Regions from separate parts of the Ralstonia sp. SA306 genome, predicted to be linked through region 2. Evidence: predicted binding sites of a transcription regulator. Region 2 holds the regulator's gene; the other holds the start of a gene.
What was found. Region 2 encodes FliA, which starts transcription of late flagellar genes. Its sites were predicted from a motif close to CTAAAGTTTNNNNNNNNNNNGCCGNTA; they were not measured.
Positions count from the first base shown of each region.

Region 1 (7,256 bases), 890 kb from region 2:
CACGACGGGCTTCAAGCGCTCGCGCGCCGTGTTCGAAGACTTGCTGTATCAGAACGTGCGCGAGCCGGGTGCGCAGTCGTCGCAGCAGACCACGCTGCCTTCGGGCATGCAGATCGGTACGGGTACGCGCATCGTCGCCACCGAGCGTCTGCACACGCAGGGCAACCTGCAGCAGACGGGCAACTCGACTGACGTGGCCATCAACGGCAACGGCTTCTTCCAGGTGCAGATGCCCGACGGCACGCTGGCCTACACGCGTGACGGTAGCTTTCAGATCAACGCGCAGGGGCAGCTCGTGACCTCGAGCGGTTACCCGGTCCAGCCGGCCGTGACGGTGCCGCAGAACGCCACCAGCCTGACCATCGGCAAGGACGGCGTTGTGACGGTCACCACGCCGGGCGCGGTCAACAACACGCAGGTGGGCACGTTCCAGTTGGCCAACTTCATCAACCCGGCCGGCCTGCGCAGCATGGGCGAAAACCTGTACGCCGAAACCGAAGCGTCGGGCACGGCCAACCTGGCCAACCCGGGCTCGAATGGCGTGGGCGCGCTCAATCAGAACTACGTTGAAACGTCCAACGTGAACGTGGTGGAAGAAATGGTCAACATGATCCAGACGCAGCGTGCGTATGAGATCAACAGCAAGTCGGTCCAGACGTCGGACCAGATGCTGGAGAAGCTGTCTCAGCTTTGAGCTGACGGCGCAGTTTTTGAGGATGTAGTGCGATGCATACCCCCCCGGTTTACTCGCTCCAGAATGGCAAGCACAGCGGCCGCGCTGTGTCTGCTGTTCGAGTCGTTCGATTGGCCGTGCTTGGCACGGCCGCCTTGCTCGCTACGGCGTGCGGCATGCTGCCGCCGCCGGCCCCGATCGTGCAGGGTCCGACAACCGCGCGCCCACCGATGCCGGTGATGGCGCCGCGCCAGAACGGGGCGATCTACCAGGAAGTGGCATCGGGCAGTGGTGGTTTCCGCGGGATGTTTGAAGACCGCCGCGCCCACATGGTGGGCGACACGATCACGATCGTGATCACCGAGAACACGGCGGCCAGCAAGCAGACCTCCGGCAGCGTCAACCGCACGGGCAGCATGAGCGCTTCGGTGCCGACCTTCGCCGGCATGAACGCTGGCGTGCTCTCGCTGCTGGGTGTGTCGGCCAGCGACGCCAACAAGTTCGACAGCAAGGGCGCCAACGGTGCGCAGAACAACTTCACGGCCACGATTACCGTGACCGTGGTGGAAGTGCTGGGCAACGGCAACCTGGTGGTCAGCGGCGAGAAGCAGATGGCCGTGGGCCAGGGCACCGAGTCGATCAAGTTCTCCGGCGTGGTCAACCCGACCACCGTCAACAATCAAAACACCGTGCTGTCCACCCAGGTGGCGGACGCACGCATGGAATACCGCGGCACGGGCTATGTGGCCGAGTCGCAGCAGATGGGCTGGCTGTCGCGGTTCTTCCTGACCGTGTCACCGTTCTAAGGGATCTGCCATGACTTTGCATCGAACGAGGTTGTATCGAACCCTTGGCGCGGCCCTGGTGGCACTGAGCGCAATCTCGGCGGTTGTTCCGACAACGGCACACGCGGATCGCATCAAGGATCTGACCACCGTTGCCGGCGTGCGCGACAACGCGCTGATCGGCTACGGCCTTGTCGTCGGCCTGGACGGCAGCGGCGACCAGACCACACAAACCCCGTTCACGGTCCAGAGCTTCAACAACATGCTCACGCAGTTCGGCATCAATGTGCCGGCCGGCGCGAGCATCCAGCTCAAGAACACCGCCGCCGTGGTGGTGACGGCCACGCTGCCTGCCTTTGTGCGGCCAGGCCAGACCATCGACGTGACGGTGTCGTCCATCGGTAACGCCAAGAGCCTGCGTGGTGGCACGCTGCTGCTCACGCCGCTCAAGGGCGTGGATGGCCAACTTTACGCATTGGCACAAGGCAACGTGGTGATTGGCGGCGCGGGCGCATCTGCCAATGGCAGCAAGGTGCAGATCAACCAGCTCGGCGCTGGCCGAATCGCCAATGGCGCCACGGTGGAGCGCGCCGTGCAGGCCACGGTGGGCGAGGCGGGCAGTATCCAGCTCGATACCGGCACGACGGATTTCGGCACCGTGCAGAACATCGTCACGGCCATCAACAAGCAGTTCGGCTCGGATACGGCGCAAGCCGCGGACGGCCGCACGGTCAACGTGCGCGCACCGGCCCTGGCGTCGGACCGCGTCGGTTTCCTGGCCAAGCTCCAGAACATTGACGTGACGCCGGCGCTGGCCGCCGCACGTGTGGTGATCAACGCCCGCACGGGCTCGGTGGTCATGAACCAGCTCGTCAAGCTCGAGCCCTGCGCGGTGGCGCACGGCAGCCTGTCGGTCACCATCAGCACAGATCCGGTCGTGAGCCAGCCGGCGCCGTTCTCGCAAGGGCAGACGGTGGCCGCAGCGCGCTCGAACATCGAGGTCAAGCAGCAAGGCGGCAGCCTTATCAACGTGAAGGGCGGCACCAATCTGGCGGACGTGGTCAAGGCCATCAACGCGATTGGCGCCAACCCGCAAGACCTGATCTCGATCCTGCAGGCGATGAAGGCGGCCAATGCGCTGCGCGCCGATCTGGAAATCATCTGACGCTGGGGAGGCCACGATGAACCAAACCGACCTCACCAGCCGCCTGGCGCTCGATTCCAAGGGTTTCGAGTCGCTCAAGCAAACGGCGCGTACCGACCCGACCGGCGCCGCCAAGACCGTCGCCAAGCAGTTCGACGCGATCTTCGTGAACATGATGCTCAAGCAGATGCGCGATGCAACGCCGCAGAACGGGCCGCTCGATTCGTCGTCGAGCAAGATGTACACGTCGATGCTCGATCAGCAGCTTTCGCAGACCATGGCCTCGCGCGGCGTGGGCGTGGCAGACCAGCTTCTGAAGCAGATGCTGCGTCAGGCCACGCATGTGAACCCGGATGCGGGCGGCAAGGTGAACACCGCCCTGTCCAACACGACGGCCACCAATACCGCGCTGCCAGGTGCTGCCGGCTCCACGAGCGATGCCGCCAAGGCCATCGCCCGCTCGTCGCTCAACAGCATGGCCGCGGCCGTCGCGCCAGGCACGGAAGACGACGGTTCGGGCATCAGCACTGTGCCGCGCCCGGGCTTGGAAGAACGCGTGCAACGTGCACTGGCCGCCCTGCGCAAGCAGGCGGATGCGCAGGCGCAGACCCCGAGCGCGCCGCCCGACGTTGACCTGTCGACGGTGGCGTCTGAGCCGCGCGGCGAGCGCATGACCAGCTTCTACAACAAGCTGATCGGCCACGCATCGCAGGCCGCGCAGGAAACCGGCATTCCGGCCAACTTCATGATCGGCCATGCCGCGCTGGAATCCGGCTGGGGCCGTCGCGAGATCAAGGCAAAGGACGGCACGAACACGCACAACCTGTTCGGCATCAAGGCCGGTGGCTCGTGGGCCGGCAAGACCGCCACGGTGACGACCACCGAATACATTGGCGGCGTCGCCCATAAGGTCCAGGAGAAATTCCGCGCCTACAGCTCATATGCCGAGGCGTTCAAGGACTACGCCAACCTGCTGGCCAACAACCCGCGCTACAGCAACGTTGTGGCGGCCGGCAACGGCAACGACGCGGCATCGTTCGCCAAGGGCTTGCAGCGCGCGGGCTACGCCACCGATCCGAACTACGCCCACAAGATCATGGCGGTGCTCAAGCAGATCGTTTGAGTGATCCAAGAAGCATATTTTGGCGACGACGGCCGGCTCAAGTTTGCGCTTGTCCGGCCGATGTTGTTTCTAGAGCTTATTTCGGCGGCGTCATGCTGCCCGCACCGAGACAACTATGAGCAGCTCCCTTCTGAATATTGGCGCGTCCGGCCTGCGGGTTGCCGATATCAACCTGCAAGTGACCGGCAACAACATTGCCAACGCCAGCACCCCCGGCTATTCACGCCAGGAAGCCGTGCAGACGGAAAACATTCCGCTGTACGCCGGCGTGGGCTATCTCGGCCAGGGCGCCAATGTCACGACAGTCAAGCGCATCTACGACCAGTTCCTGACTGCGCAGGTACAAAGCGGCCAGGCTTCGACCAGCGCGGCCGACCAGCTCAACAGCCTGGTGTCGGGCCTGAGCAAGTACATGTCGGACAGCAACAGCGGCCTGACTTCGTCGCTCACCAGTTTCTTCAATGCCGCCGATGGCCTGGCCTCCAAGCCGTCGGATACCACCGCTCGCCAGGTTTTCCTGAACGCGGCCGCGGGCCTGCAAAGCCGCTTCAATTCGATTGCCGGGCAGCTGAGTTCGCTCAGCAACCAGGTCAATACGCAGGTGCAGACGCAGATCAGCTCGGTCAATGGCACCGCGCAGCAGATCGCTTCGTTGAATGATCAGATTTCCAAGGCGGAAGCGTCGACCGGCCAGCCGGCCAATGATCTGCGTGACCAGCGCGACCAGCTCGTGCAGACGCTCAACCAGTCGATCAAGGCGAGCGTGGTGCAGACCGGCGACGGCCAGTTCAACATCTACGTGGGCAACGGCCAGGCGCTGGTGCAGGGCAATCAGAGCTACCAGTTGACGGCGGTGCCGTCGCAGTACGATCCGACGCAACTGTCGGTGGGGTACAAGAGCCCGGGCGGCACGGTCAACATCGACGACAGCCAGCTCGGCGGCGGTGCGCTGGGCGGCCTGATGGACTTCCGCAGCAACACGCTCATTCCGGCGCAGAACAGCCTGGGCCGCCTGGCCACGGCCGTGACGGCCGACGTGAATGCGCAGAACAAGCTCGGCATGGACGCCAACGGCAAGATGGGCACGGACCTCTTCTCCGTGGCCAGCCCGAGCGTTGCACCCAGCACCAACAACACCGGCAGCGGCACGCTCACTGCCAGCATCACCAACGCCAATGCGGGGCAAGGCTACGACTATCAGGTCAAGTACCAGGGCGGCGCCTACACCGTTTCGCACTATCCGGACGGCTCCGCCTCTGTAACGGTGTCGAGCTGGCCGACCACGATTGACGGCGTCACGCTGAACCTGTCGGGCACGATGAACAGCGGCGATTCCTTCCTGGTGCGTCCGACCGCCAACGCGGCCGCCACCATGCAGACGCTCACCACCGACTACCACAACGTGGCCGCGGCCTCGCCCGTGGTGCTCAACCAGGGCAGCAACAACACGGGCAGTACCACGGTGTCGTCGTTGGGCGTGGACAGCACGTATGCCGGTTCGCCGCTCACCTCGCCAATCAACCTGACGTACAGCTCGGCCGTCGGCGGCTCGCTGTCGGGGTTCCCGGGCAGTGTGACGGTCACGGCGGGCGGCACGTCCACCACGTACACGGGCGGCACGGCGCCGTACACGCAGGGCGCGACGTATGCGTTCAACGGCGTGCAGATGACGCTTTCGGGCTCGCCCGGCAATGGCGACACGTTCACCATTTCGGCCAACACCGCCAACAGCACCGACAACGGCAACGCCAGCGCGCTGGCCAAGCTGCGCAACAGCAACCTGCTTGACGGCGGCACGACGTCGATCGGCACGGCGTGGAACAACCTCGTCACCCAGGTGGGTGTGCAGGCCAACCGGGCCAGCACCAACCTGACCTCGCAGAAGGCGCTGCTGGCCAGCTCCACGCAACAGCAGCAGTCGGTTTCCGGGGTGAACCTCGATGACGAGGCGATGAACCTGATGAAGTATCAGCAGGCCTACCAGGCCTCGGCCAAGGTGATGCAGACGGCCAATTCGCTGTTTGCCAGCTTGCTGTCGATTGCCGGCGGCTGATCGGGGCGGCTGAAGAAATCGCCCCGCCTGCCGATAACGTCCTAAAGCCCTACCGTCCGGACCGATCATGCGAGTCAGTACCGCCCAATTCTTTGCAGCGTCTTCCGCTTCGATGCAGAACACGCAATCGAACCTGCTCACGTTGCAGCAGCAGATTGCGAGCGGCATCGCGCTCAACAGCGCGGGCGACAACCCCAGCGCGTTTGGTCAGATGGCGCAACTGCAGCAAACGCAGGACGCCAACGATCAATACCAAGCCAATCGCGACGCCACCGACGCGCGTCTGACCAACGTGTCTTCGGCGCTGACCAACCTGGTGACCACGCTGCAGCAGGGCAAGCAGACATTGGTGGGGGCCAACACCTCGCTGATGACGGATTCGCAGCGCATTGGTGTGCTGGCGCAGGTCAAGCAGCAGTACCAGCAGTTGCTGTCGACGGCCAACCAGCGCGATGCCGCAGGCGTGGCCCTGTTTGGCGGCGCCAACGGCACGACCGATCCTTTCACGAATACCAGCGGTTCCGTGCAGTACGTTGGTAGCGGCCAGCCGCCCACGGTGCAGGTGTCACAGAACATTTCGATGCCGAATTCGGTGTCGGGCGATTCGGTGTTCGTGCGCATCCCCAACTCGGATACGTCCAACCCGAACACCAACCAGAGCATCTTCAAGACGTACGAGAACCTGATCTCGGCGCTGTCGACCCCGATCAGCGCGGCCACCCAGGCCACCGACGTCGCGAACCTGCAAAAGGCCGTGCAGACGGCGCAGGGCAATCTGGACAACGCCTATCAGGTCGCCCTGCAAGCGCAGGTGACGGTGGGCACTCAGCAAGCGCAGATCACCACGCTCAACAGCAGCGGCTCGAACTACGGCGAGCAGTTGAAGGAGCAGATCTCGAAGCTGCAATCGGTGGACTACACCACCGCCATTTCGCAGTTTTCTCAGCAGCAGGTGTCGCTGCAGGCCGCGCAGAAGACGTTCACGGCAATGCAGGGCATGTCGCTGTTCCAGTACATCAATCCGTGATCTGTCGCGGGCAGACGGTGGGGTGGCGCGGCGTATCATGTCGGCTAACCTACCGTCAGGACTGGTCATGCCTATCCAGTATCTTCGCCGCCTGACCAGCCCGGAACGCTCAGAGGATGCCAACCGGCGCCTCGGTCAGTCGCTGGCCTTCGTGGCGGGCGCCGCCAACGCAGGCGGATTCCTCGCCGTCAAGCAATACACCTCCCACATGTCCGGCATCGTCTCGGCGATGGCCGACTCGCTCGTGCTGGGCGATATTGTCCTTGTGCTCGCCGGCTTCGCCTCGCTGCTGGCATTCCTTTGCGGTGCCGCCTGCACGGCGGTGCTCGTCAACTGGGGCCGCCGGCGCAGCACGCAGAGCGAATTCGCGTTGCCGCTCATGCTCGAAGCCGCGCTGTTGTTGCTGTTCGGCCTGATGGGGACATCGCTGGGGCAATACCGTGTCGTGTTC
Region 1 is NZ_CP096452.1:394,900-402,155, forward strand. It holds gene flgG (flagellar basal-body rod protein FlgG) at 1-694, shown strand, start outside; gene M1D44_RS18360 (flagellar basal body L-ring protein FlgH) at 727-1,479, shown strand; gene M1D44_RS18365 (flagellar basal body P-ring protein FlgI) at 1,490-2,623, shown strand; gene flgJ (flagellar assembly peptidoglycan hydrolase FlgJ) at 2,640-3,725, shown strand; gene flgK (flagellar hook-associated protein FlgK) at 3,841-5,778, shown strand; gene flgL (flagellar hook-associated protein FlgL) at 5,846-6,805, shown strand; gene M1D44_RS18385 (YoaK family protein) at 6,873-7,256, shown strand, end outside.
Region 1: the regulator FliA is predicted to act here: its motif matches at 3,762-3,788, upstream of flgK (flagellar hook-associated protein FlgK).

Region 2 (7,256 bases):
GCCTTGCTGGCATGCGCCAGGGGCGCTGCAATCGACAGGCTGGCGAGCATTGCACCGCAAAAGGCGGCCCTCAGAACACTACGGCGTTGGTTCGATTTCATGTCTCACTCCATCTTCTATTGTTGGTGGATACCCCTAGGCCGACGGTGCGCGTGGTGCGCCGCAATAGTGATCTCGCCCGGCTCGACGGCCATCGCATGGTGATGCGACCGCTCGGCACGGGCAATTACGAAATTACCCAACCGCCCTAACATTTCTTGCCACCCCGCTGCGATCGTCTGACAGCGCCCCACGTAGCCAATAGAATGTGCAAGCGCGCAGCACGCCCCAGCGCTGCAGCCGTTTGGCAACCCCAGCCACCGCGAGCGGCCCGAGCCACCATGCACCGTCAACCGTCCGATCCATCGCAGCACGCGCGCATTCATCGCATTGCGCTGCTGTTCAATGCCAACAAGGTGTACGACCGCGAGATCATTGCGGGCATTGGCGACTACATGCGCTCCACGCGCGTGACGTGGGACCTGTTTCTCGAAGAGGATTTCCGCTGCCGGCTGCCTGGCATCGAGCGCTTTGATGGCGACGGCATCATTGCGGATTTCGACGACCCGGCAGTCGCTGAGGCGCTGCGCGGTTGCCCGCTGCCGGTGGTGGCCGTCGGCTCGTCATATGAAAATGCAGCGCAATACCCGTCCAAGGAGCCCTATGTCGCAACGGACAACGGCAAGCTGGTCTCGCTGGCATACCGGCACCTGATCGAAGCCGGCCTGCAGCACTTTGCGTTGTACAGCCTGCCCCAGGCACCGGAGAACCGCTGGGCACAGCAACGCGAACTGGCCTTTACCCGCTTGCGCCGGCAGGACAATCCCGCCGCCCCGATTGACCAGGAGATTTACCGGGGCCTCTCGACCAGCGCGCCGACCTGGCATCAGGCGATCGGTCAGTTGATTGAATGGCTGCGGGGCTTGCCCAAGCCCATCGGCATCATTGCCGTCACCGACGCGCGGGCCCGGCACCTGCTGCAGGCTTGCATGACGGCAGGGTTGGCTGTGCCAGAGGAAGTCGCCATCATCGGCATCGACAACGATCCGCTCACACGCACCTTGAGCCGCATCCCGTTGTCATCGGTCATTCAGGGCACGGTGGAGATGGGGCGCACCGCTGCGCATCTGCTGCATCAGATGCTGGGCGGTGCCCGCCTGGCAGGCCGGCAGATTCTCGTGCCGCCGGTTGGCATCAATGTGCTGGCGTCGTCCAGGCACCAGCCGCTTTCCAGCCCATATGTCATGCGCGCGCGCCACTTCATCCGGCAGTACGCCTGCCAGGGAATCAAGACCGAGCAGGTCGCGGACTACGTCGGTATCTCGCGGTCATCGCTCGAAGAACACTTTCGTCGTGAATTGAATTGCACCGTGCACCAGGAAATCCTTCGCCATAAGCTCGACGCCGCCAAGCACATGCTGGCCAGCCGTGATGTCGCAACCGCCGAGGTGGCGGTGCGCTGCGGCTTTACCTCACCCCAATACATGCACGCCGTATTCCGCCGTGAGCTGGATTGCACGCCACGCGAATACCAGGAACGCGCCATCACGGAGGGCCAATCATGAGCATCGCGCCAGCGCTGTCCGCACACGCGCCGCTCGACGGAGCCCTCTCGTCAGCAACATGGGGGCAATTGCCGGACGGTGAACCCGTTCGGCTGTTCACGCTGCGCAATGCCTCGGGCATGCGCGTTTCGATCAGCGATCTGGGGGCGACGCTCGTCTCCTGGCAAGCACCGGATCGCAGCGGGCACCTGGGGGAGATTCTTCTGAACCACGCGACGCCTGCCGCCTACCTTGAATCGCCGGGCTATCTGGGGGGCTTGATCGGACGCTGGGCCAACCGGATTGCGGGCGCGCGCTTCACGCTCGACGGCATCGACTACGCGCTCGACCGCAATGAGGGGGGCAACCTGCTCCATGGCGGGGCGAGCGGGTTTCATCGGGCGCTATGGGAGGCCGAGGATCAGGACGGCGCATTGGTCCTGCGGCTCACCTCCCCGGAAGGCGATGCGGGATTCCCGGGCAATGTCGCCGTCCAGGTTCGCTACGTGCTTGACGACGACGGCACGCTGTCGATCGACTATGAAGCCCGGACCGATGCGCCCACGCCGATCAACCTGACAAGCCACGGGTATTTCAACCTGAGCGGCAAGCCCGGCACCGACATCAAAGGCCACATCCTGTCGATCGATGCCGACGCCTTTCTGGAAGTCGATGCAAAGCTGATTCCGACGCGGACAGCCAGTGTCGCTGGCACGGCATTCGATTTTCGTCAGGGGGCGCCCATCGGGGTACGGTTGGACTGGCCTAACGCGCAACTCGCGCAGGCCGGCGGGTTCGACCACTGCTTCGTGCTGCGCAATACGGCGCCGGAGGGTCGCCCGCATGTGCGCCCAGTCGCCCGGCTGTATGACCCAGGCAGCGGGCGCGAATTGACAGTACTCACCGATCAGCGCGGGCTTCAGTTCTACTCGGGGCACAAGCTGGGGGGCACGCACGCGCTACGCAGCGGCTTGTGCCTGGAAGCGAGCGCGTTCCCGAACCAGGTCAACATGCCCGATGCGGAAGCGGTCACGTTCCGCCCGGGCCAGGTCTACCGGCAGCGCACCGCATACCGCGTGTCGGTTGCTGAAGAGACCTGAGCCGCGAGACCTGATCTGCATTCAGGCACGCGGCTTGGATGTTCAATGCGCCGCTGCGGCCGCGCCGTGCATGACTTCGTGCGCGCCGCGGATGCCGTTGAACCATGCGTTGAGCACCACGGCCACCAGCGTGCCCATCACGATGCCGCTGTGGGTGATGGGGTGCGTCCAGTCCGGAAAGTGGTGGAAGAACGCCGGCGCCAGCGTCGGCATCATGCCAAAGCCGACCGACACCGCGATGATCAGCAGGTTGTGGCGCTGCTGCTGGAAATCGACCATGCCCAGCATGCGGATGCCGGCAGCGGCCACCATGCCGAACATCACGATGCCCGCACCGCCCAGCACGTATTGCGGCACAGACGCCACCACGTAAGAGAGCTTCGGAAACAGACCCAGCACGATCAGCAGCACCCCGCCGGCGGCCGCCACATAGCGCGAACGCACGCCCGTGATCGACACCAGCCCGATGTTCTGTGAGAACGACGTATGCGGGAACGTGTTGAACACACCCGCCACGACCGTCGCCAGGCCATCGGCACGCAGGCCGTTGGTCAACTCGTTGCGCGAGATCGGCTTGCCCACCACGTGCGACAGCGCGAGGAACATGCCGGTCGATTCCACCAGCGTGATCACGATCACGATGCACATCGAGATGATGGCCGACAGCTCGAACTTCGGCATACCGAAGTGGAACGGCGTCACCAGCGTCATCAGCGGCGCGGCGCTCGCATCAGCCAGCGACACTTTGCCAAATGCCGCCGCCACCAGCGTGCCCGTCACGATGCCAAGCAGCACCGCGATATTGCACAGCAGTGCGTTACCGAATTTGGTCAGCAGCAGAATCGTCACCAGCACCAGCGCTGCAATGGCCAGGCCGAACGGATCGCCAAACGCCGGGTTCGGCACCATGTGGCGCACGCCGTCGACCACCTGCGGAATCATCTGCTGACCGCCCGCGGCCCAGTTGATCCCCACGCTCAACAGCGAAAAACCGATCAGCATGATGACCGTGCCCGTTACCACGCGCGGGAACAGGCCCAGCAGCCGGCCCATGAGCGGCGCAATGGCAATGCCGAACACACCAGAAACGATGGACGCCCCGAAAATACCGGGCAGCCCCATGCCGGGCTCCACGCCAATGGCAATCATGGGTGCAACTGCGGCAAACGTGACGCCCATCATCACCGGCAGGCGGATCCCGAAGATCAGGAAACCGAGGGATTGGATGAGCGTGCCGATCCCAGCCGCAAACAGATCGCAGTTGACCAGATACGACAGATCGCTCTTCGACAGGCCGAGCGCATTGCCGACAATCAGCGGCACGGCAATCGCACCGGCGTACATCACCAACAGGTGTTGCAAGCCCAGTGCGAACAGACGGGGCAGCGGCAGACGCTCGTTGACGGGATCGGCAACGGCGTGAGCGATTGTCGACGAAGAAGGCGAGGGTTGGCCGGGGGATTGGCGCATTGTCTGTCTCCTGGGGCCGCCCCCGTGTCAATGCCGGGAGCGTGCTTTAGGCGGGTGCGGCGGATTCCGTCCGCCTGCATTCATGCGGCGTGATGCCGCGTATTTGCCGGCATCTTGGAGGGGCTCCATTTTTCTGTCAACAATTACAATCGTTTTTTGTGTACATATTTTGCGTTCTGAAACGCGTGTGCGCCGTGATCAACCTGCCTCAAGCCTCCAAGCGCGCCTCGTGACCGGGGCCCAAAGAAAAAGCGCGGCCGCGACATGAGTCGCTGGCCGCGCAGTAGAAATACCTGGCAGGTAAAGCTGGAACCAGGAGCCGCCATCAAACCCCGTGAAGCACAGGGTTGTGTCAGTGGCTCTCAGCCGACCTCAGATCAGGTCGGCGTCGGCAGCCATGCGCGATCGCGCAGGCGCGAGCGGATGCGGGCGATGGCCTGGCTGTGGATCTGGCACACGCGCGATTCCGACACGCCCATCACGGCGCCGATCTCGCGCAGGTTCAGATCCTGCTCGTAGTAGAGGCTCATCATGAGCTTTTCGCGCTCGGGCAGAGCCTCGATGGCAGCGACAACCGATTCGCGCAGGTCGTGGTCCAGCAGTTGGTCCAGCGGTGTGGCGTCGTTCTCGGGCGCGCGGTTCTCGATGAAGGCGTCGGCGTCTTCGCGGTCGAAATCTTCGTAATACAGCAGCTGACTGCCCTGCAGGTCGACCAGTTGCTTCTGGTATTCGGCCAGCGACATGCCCAGCGCTACGGCAATCTCGGTTTCGGTGGGCGCGCGGCCCTTCTGCTGCTGCAGCTTCTGGATCGCCTGCTCGATCGTGCGCGCGTTGCGGCGCAGCCCGCGCGGCAGCCAGTCCGAGCCGCGCAGTTCGTCCAGGATCGCGCCGCGAATACGCTGGGCCGCGTAGAACTCGAACTGCACGCCCTGCGTTTCCTCATAGCGCGACAGCGCATCGAGCAAGCCCATCATGCCGGCCTGGATCAGGTCATCCAGCTCAACGCTGGCCGGCAGCTTGACCATCATCTGGTTGGCAATGCGACGTACCAGTGGAGCATACGTGGCCATCTCGTCGGACTTGGTCTTGCGACCGGTTGCGGTGTACATATCCATGCCTGCCTTTGACGCTTCGTTCATGCTGCGCCTCAATAAACCAATTCGGCCGCGCGTGCGGTGGCGCGGATCGTCGCAGTCGATGTGGACATTGACGTTGCTTGCGCCGATTCATCTGCCGGCTGTGCCGGAGCCCGCGCCGACATGACCACCCGCGACGGCGCACTGCCATCACCGGCTTGGGCCTCGGCGCTGGCCCAGCTCAACATTTCTTCGGCAAGCTGGCGGAAGGCCATGGCCGAAGGCGATGCGGGAAACGCGCTCGCCACGGGCTTGCCGAGCGAGAGCGCAAGTTCTACGTGCCGGTCCTCAGGGAGGTAGCCAGCGAAATCGATACGGGTGTTCAGGTACTGGCCCACGGTGTTGGCCAGGTTGCCGAACACGCGCACGGCGGAATCCACCGAATGCGCGCCGCACACCACGGTGCGGATGCCAGCGCTGCCTTGCAGCACGGCGGTTTTCTTGAGCAGCGTGTACGCGCTCTTGATGCCTTCCGGACCATCGGAGAAGGTCAGCAGCACGTCGTCGCAGACTTCAGCCACGGTGCTCAGTGCCCGGGTGCCGAAATGCGCGGCCACGAGCGTCACATCCGCCGTCTCGTCGTACTGCTCGAGCACGCCGGGCATGGCGAGCATGGTCTGGGCGTTCACCACGGCCGTGTCGCGGCCCATGGCGGACAGCGCGATGCGCAGGTTGTCGACAAAGTCATCGACCTGCTCTTCCGCACCGATCACCAGCACACGACGAGCAGCGGCATGACCGAGCATGCGCCGCAGCCCTGCGGCTTGATCCTTGGCGAATGGCGTCGTCATGGTCGCCCCCTTGTCAGGCGAAATCGAAAGCGGCCAGGCCAGGTTCGCGGTTGCGCGCAGCGCCTTGCGCCACGAGCAACGATTCGTCCGAATCCAGCGTGAACGACGACTGCTCCGCACCGGCCCGGAACGAGCGGTGGATCAGCAGCTTCTTGTTCGGCACCGCAATGTCTTCCGGCACACGCTGGCCGTACGACACGTAGTGCAGCGGCAGGCGGCGGCGGATCATCACGTCCATCGCGTGGCCAACAGACGCAGCCTCGTCGATCTTGGTCAGGATGCAGCCGGCCAGGTTGGCGTCGCGGTAGGCACCCACCACTTCATCGAGCGTCTTGCCGTTGCTTGCGGCGTTCAGCAGCAGCAGGCGCTTGATCGACGGGCCCACGGCATGCAGCATCGCCATCTGTTCGGACACGGCGCGGTCGCGCTGGCTCATGCCGATGGTGTCGATCAGCACCACGTGCTTCTCGCGCAGATCGTTCAGGGCGAGGCTCAGGTCTTGCGCGTCTTTCACGGCATGCACCGAAACGCCCAGGATCTTGCCGTAGATGCGCAGTTGTTCATGGCCGCCGATCCGGTAGCTGTCGGTCGAGAGCAGTGCCACGCGCGATGCGCCATGGCGCAGCACGAAGCGCGCGGCCAGCTTGGCGGTCGTGGTGGTCTTGCCCACGCCGGTCGGGCCCATCAGGGCAAACACGCCGCCCTGGTCGAGCAGGCTGTTTTCATCCGACACGGTGGTCAGGTTCTTTTCAATCGCGCGCTGCACGAAATCCAGCGCGCCTTCATACGAGTCGTGCTGCGGCATGTTCTCCAGCACGTAGCGCGTGAGCTGTGCCGAGAACCCTGCGTTGAGCATGGTCTGGAACAGGCGCGTACGCACCGGGTCGCCCAGCTTCACGCCCAGCGAGGCCAGGCTCGACATGGCGTCGTTCAGCGTGCTCTTGAGCGTTTCGATCTCGCCGACCATGCGGCGGGTCATCACGTCGGTCTCGGCACGGATGCTTTCCTTCACGTCGGCCTGGATGGCCGAACGCTGCAGGCTCACGTCATCACGCGGGGCTTCGGGCTTGGCCATCGTGTCCTCCACGCGGACGAAAATGTCGGACGCCTTGCCTGCGTCGGCTTGCGCGTCGCCGCGCGGCTTCACAGGCGCGTCGGCCTTCTGTTGTTCGGCGC
Region 2 is NZ_CP096452.1:1,467,075-1,474,330, forward strand. It holds gene xylF (D-xylose ABC transporter substrate-binding protein) at 1-101, opposite strand, end outside; gene M1D44_RS23150 (XylR family transcriptional regulator) at 381-1,604, shown strand; gene M1D44_RS23155 (aldose epimerase family protein) at 1,601-2,683, shown strand; gene M1D44_RS23160 (nucleobase:cation symporter-2 family protein) at 2,726-4,153, opposite strand; gene M1D44_RS23165 (RNA polymerase sigma factor FliA) at 4,531-5,292, opposite strand; gene M1D44_RS23170 (MinD/ParA family ATP-binding protein) at 5,301-6,080, opposite strand; gene flhF (flagellar biosynthesis protein FlhF) at 6,094-7,256, opposite strand, start outside.